DNA from 2 places in the Pseudomonas sp. FSO-7 genome. Region 2 is predicted to be linked to the other one. Evidence: riboswitches for the same ligand, from Rfam matches in the RefSeq annotation. Region 2 holds a riboswitch; the other holds the start of a gene.

Region 1 (2,181 bases), 2.4 Mb from region 2:
CCTATGAATGCATGTAGTTATTCATAGAGGAGCGTAGACGTGTGATGGTTCAACTGTGGGGATGCCAGTCAGTCAGGCATCCCTGTGGTGTCTATGGATGTTATATCTGCTGAAAATCCAATGTGGGAGCGAGCTTGCTCGCTCCCACAGTTCCTTGCCGAAGGAATCAGCCGTGGGCCTGCTTGAACAGTACCGCGATGCCAGGGTGGTACTGCCCGGCTTCGTTGCGCAACTTGCGATAGGCGTAAGGGAAGTACCAGGCCACGGCGCAGGTGTTTTCCTTCTGCAGATCGTCGATCATGTCCTGCAGTTCTTCGGGCGTGGCGCTTTGCTGGGCTTTTTGTGGCGCGACGAACAGGCAGCCCAGCTTCAGGTCGCTGGCGTAGCTGATGCGCTTGGCATCGCTGGTGGCTTCCAGTAGCGGTTGGGTCAGGTTCAGGTTGGTGACCTTGGGCCAGCGTTGGGTGGCCTGGATAAAGGCGCGTTCCTCGGTGCTGGCGATGAACAGGTCGGCGCTGACGTTGCGTTCGCCTTCTTCATTCTGCTTGCGGGTCGGCGCGTTCTGCAGCGTGACCATCTCGGCCATCCAGGCGGCGGCCGACAACAAGCTGAGGTTGGCTCTTTCATCGAACCAATAGGGCGTGTCGTTATCGCCGCGCACCGCGTTGTAGCGGTCGATGCAATCAAACCAGCGTTCCAGCATCGGGCGCAGGAATTCCAGTTTTGGATTGCTGATGAGCATGCCTTGCATGATTTGCCCTCTTGCTCTTGTGATATTGGGTCGTAATGTCGCTTTGATATCACTTGTCGCAGGATCACACAAGATTGGCGTCATTTTATTGATCGGCGCCAAAGGGCGCCCCGACAGGCGGCTTTAATTGACGCTCCACCCCCAACCCTCTAACCTTCGCCGCTTGTTTCAGGTGCTCTGTGACGGTGTTCGACAGAGTGAAACAGGGAAGCCGGTGAGTGCACACGAACCCGGCGCTGCCCCCGCAACGGTAAATGAGTCAATGCTGTGCTTAAGCCACTGTGTCGCCGACATGGGAAGGCGCACAGTCAGGCACCACGCCGCTCATGAGCCCGGAGACCGGCCTGATTCATCCAACGGCATCACGGTGGGCGATGCCAGGCTTGTTGCCGTCTTTTTTCTGCCCGCCCGCCGTTATCCAATCTCAACGGAGAGCTCCCATGACTGACTCCCTCAGCACTGATACGTCTGATCGCGACGAACGCCACCTGGCGCGCATGCTGCGCAAGAAAGCCGTGATCGACGAGCGCATTGCCAACTCGCCGAACGAGTGCGGTCTGCTGCTGGTGCTGACCGGCAACGGCAAGGGCAAGAGCAGCTCGGCGTTTGGCATGCTCGCACGGTCCTTGGGCCACGGCATGCAATGCGGCGTGGTGCAGTTCATCAAGGGCCGCAACAGCACCGGTGAAGAGCTGTTTTTCCGCCGTTTCCCGGAGCAGGTGCGCTTTCATGTCATGGGCGAAGGTTTCACCTGGGAAACCCAGGACCGCCAGCGCGACATCGCCGCCGCCGAAGCCGCCTGGGCCGTATCGCGCCAGTTGCTCAGCGATCCGTCCATCGGCCTGGTGGTGCTCGACGAATTGAACATCGCCCTCAAGCACGGTTACCTCGACCTCGATCAGGTGTTGAGCGATCTGCAAGCCCGCCCACCGATGCAGCATGTGGTGGTGACCGGGCGTGGCGCCAAGCCGGAGATGATCGAGCTGGCCGATACCGTCACGGAAATGGGCATGATCAAGCACGCGTTCCAGGCCGGTATCAAGGCGCAGAAAGGCGTCGAGCTGTGAGTGATGCTCGCCACTGCCCGGCAGTGCTGATCGCCGCTCCGGCCTCGGGGCAAGGCAAGACCACCGTCACCGCCGCCCTGGCTCGTTTGCATCGCAACCAGGGACGCAAGGTGCGCGTCTTCAAGTGCGGCCCGGACTTTCTCGACCCGATGATCCTGGAGCGGGCCAGCGGCGCGCCGGTCTATCAATTGGACATGTGGATGGTCGGCGAGCAGGAAAGCCGTCGGCTGTTGTGGGAAGCCGCCGCCGAAGCGGACCTGATCCTGATCGAAGGGGTGATGGGGCTGTTCGACGGCACCCCGTCCAGCGCCGACCTGGCGCGGCATTTTGGCGTGCCGGTGCTGGCGGTGATCGATGGCACGG
Region 2 (2,181 bases):
CGTCACGCTTGAGGTCGATACTGGCCAGGGCCCGTACCTGGTGAAGCCCGATGCCGTGAGCCAGCAGCGTCTGTTCGAGCAGGGCTCGCAGCGTGCTGGCCGGGCAACCGCGCTGGCAGCCCAGGCCGATCACCAGGATCGGCTCGGTGCTCATGCGTCGTGGCGGGCTTGGCCGTCACGGCGAAACAGCCAGGCGCTGATCAGGCCCAGGGCCAGCCAGAAGGCGACGTTGGTCACCTGCGAGGCGATCTTGAACTGGCTTTCCAGCGCTTCGGGCGCCAGCATCGAGTGGACTTCGGGCTGCGGTGCACCGATGACGTGGGGCACCAGCAACGTTGCCACGCCCAGTAGTTTGAGCAGCCAATGCCGGCCAAAGGCGATCAGGGCGATGCCCACCGCTGTGGAGGCAGCGGTGCCGATCCACCACATCTGCCGCTGGGCCAGATCGGCTGCCGCGGTGCCGGGCAGTTCCGGGGGCAGGCCGAGGGTCGGTGCCAGGACAAAGGTGGCATAACCGGCCAGGCCCCAGAGCAGGCCCTGGGCGGTGCGAGTCGGTGCGCGCAAGGTGTACAGGCCCGCCAGCATCAGGGCGAAACCCACCGCGACTACCAGGTTGCCGCCGGTGGTGGACAGTACGCGTTGCCAGCCGTCTTCCGGCTCCCAGGCTTCGGCATCGTGGGTGTGCGCAACGCCGTTGGCGTGTTCGTGGACCTCGGCGGTTGGAGCCTTCTCATAGGTTTCGGCCTGGAGAATCAGCGGCGATACCCAGAAACTTTGCAGCAGGGTCAGCAGCAGGGCGGCCAGCAAGCCGCTGAAACCGGCGGTCTGCGCAATACGCTTGATCATGGCGTCGGTTCTCAATGGCACGGAAAGGCGGCGCTGTGACGGGTATCGTGGGCGGCGTTGTGCACCGCTTCGATGTGGGAGAAACCGGCGAAATAGACCAACCCCGCGCCCAGGATCGAAGCCAGGATCGCGGCGCTCAGGCGTTGGCTCAGGGTGGTGGTGCTGCTGGCGGTGCGGGCGGTGCTGCTGATGGTCGACATGGCGCTTCCCTCTGTTTTTGTTCCGTGGGGGATGCGAGCGCAATGAGACCCCGGGCGAAGCCCGCCAAGGTTCGAACAGCGCCCGCCCACCGCGGGTTTGTTGATGCTTGAGTCATGGGCCGGTCTCCGGGCTCGCGAGGGGCCAGAACCTGGCCTGCAAGCGTCACCTTCCCATGTCCAGGGACACAGTGGTTCAGACGCTTCGCTCGCTTACCGTTGCGGGGGCAGCACCGGACTGACGTGGGCTTGGAGTAAAGCACACGATTCACCGGTTTCCCGTTTCACCCTGTGAAGGGCACCCAAAACTAGGCGCACAGGAGAGCATGGACGGGGGCGGGGCGTCAATTGGCAGGGGGGCAGGCTGGCACCGCATTGCGCCCAATCGCGAGCAAGCTCGCTCCCACAGGGAACTTGTGGTGATCGTGATTTCTGTGAACGCCCAGCAACCAATGTGGGAGCGAGCTTGCTCGCGATGACGGCAGCCCATGCACCGCAAAACGCTCCGGAGATTGACCCGCCCCCACACCCTGCGTAGCCTTGCGCCTTCGAGGTTCTTCGGCATGCGCCGAAGCTAAGAAGGGAACGCGGTCCAAGCCGCGGCTGCCCCCGCAACTGTGAACGGTGAAGTTTCTGCAAGGCCACTGTGCATGCCCTTTTATCCAAGGCGCACGGGAAGGCGCAGCGATTGCCAGTCGAAAGACTGGCCCGCCGTCAGCCAGGAGACCTGCCTCGAGACAGATTCTCACTACAACCGGGCGGGGTGATCCGGTGGCGAAATCTTCCGCGCACGCCTTGCCTGCGGTTGTCGTCCCGTTTGCCCGCCACCTAGCCAAAGGGCATCCGATGAAAACACTGGCCAAACTTCCCGTCACCATCGTCACCGGTTTCCTCGGCTCGGGTAAGACCACCTTGCTGCGGCACATGCTCGACAACGCCCAGGGTCGGCGCATCGCCGTGATCGTCAACGAGTTCGGCGAGCTGGGCATCGACGGCGAAATCCTCAAGCAGTGCGCCATCGGTTGCACCGAAGAAGAAGCCAACGGTCGCGTTTATGAACTGGCCAACGGTTGCCTGTGCTGCACGGTGCAGGAGGAATTCTTTCCGGTGATGCGTGAACTGGTGGCCCGGCGTGGCG

What was found. A riboswitch is a leader RNA that binds a small molecule or an ion and turns the genes downstream of it on or off. The one in region 2 is predicted to bind cobalamin.
Region 1: it holds a riboswitch for cobalamin, as region 2 does, so the genes downstream of both, cobO (cob(I)yrinic acid a,c-diamide adenosyltransferase) here and AC515T_RS10960 (CbtB domain-containing protein) in region 2, are expected to answer to the same signal.

The regions. Positions count from the first base shown of each region.
Region 1 covers NZ_CM184193.1:4,926,812-4,928,992, reverse strand. The annotation lists gene AC515T_RS21510 (hypothetical protein) at 167-751, opposite strand; cobalamin riboswitch at 905-1,113, shown strand; gene cobO (cob(I)yrinic acid a,c-diamide adenosyltransferase) at 1,192-1,818, shown strand; gene AC515T_RS21500 (cobyrinic acid a,c-diamide synthase CobB) at 1,815-2,181, shown strand, end outside.
Region 2 covers NZ_CM184193.1:2,478,585-2,480,765, forward strand. The annotation lists gene AC515T_RS10950 (cobalamin biosynthesis protein) at 1-154, opposite strand, end outside; gene AC515T_RS10955 (CbtA family protein) at 151-846, opposite strand; gene AC515T_RS10960 (CbtB domain-containing protein) at 858-1,046, opposite strand; cobalamin riboswitch at 1,147-1,364, opposite strand; cobalamin riboswitch at 1,578-1,792, shown strand; gene cobW (cobalamin biosynthesis protein CobW) at 1,890-2,181, shown strand, end outside.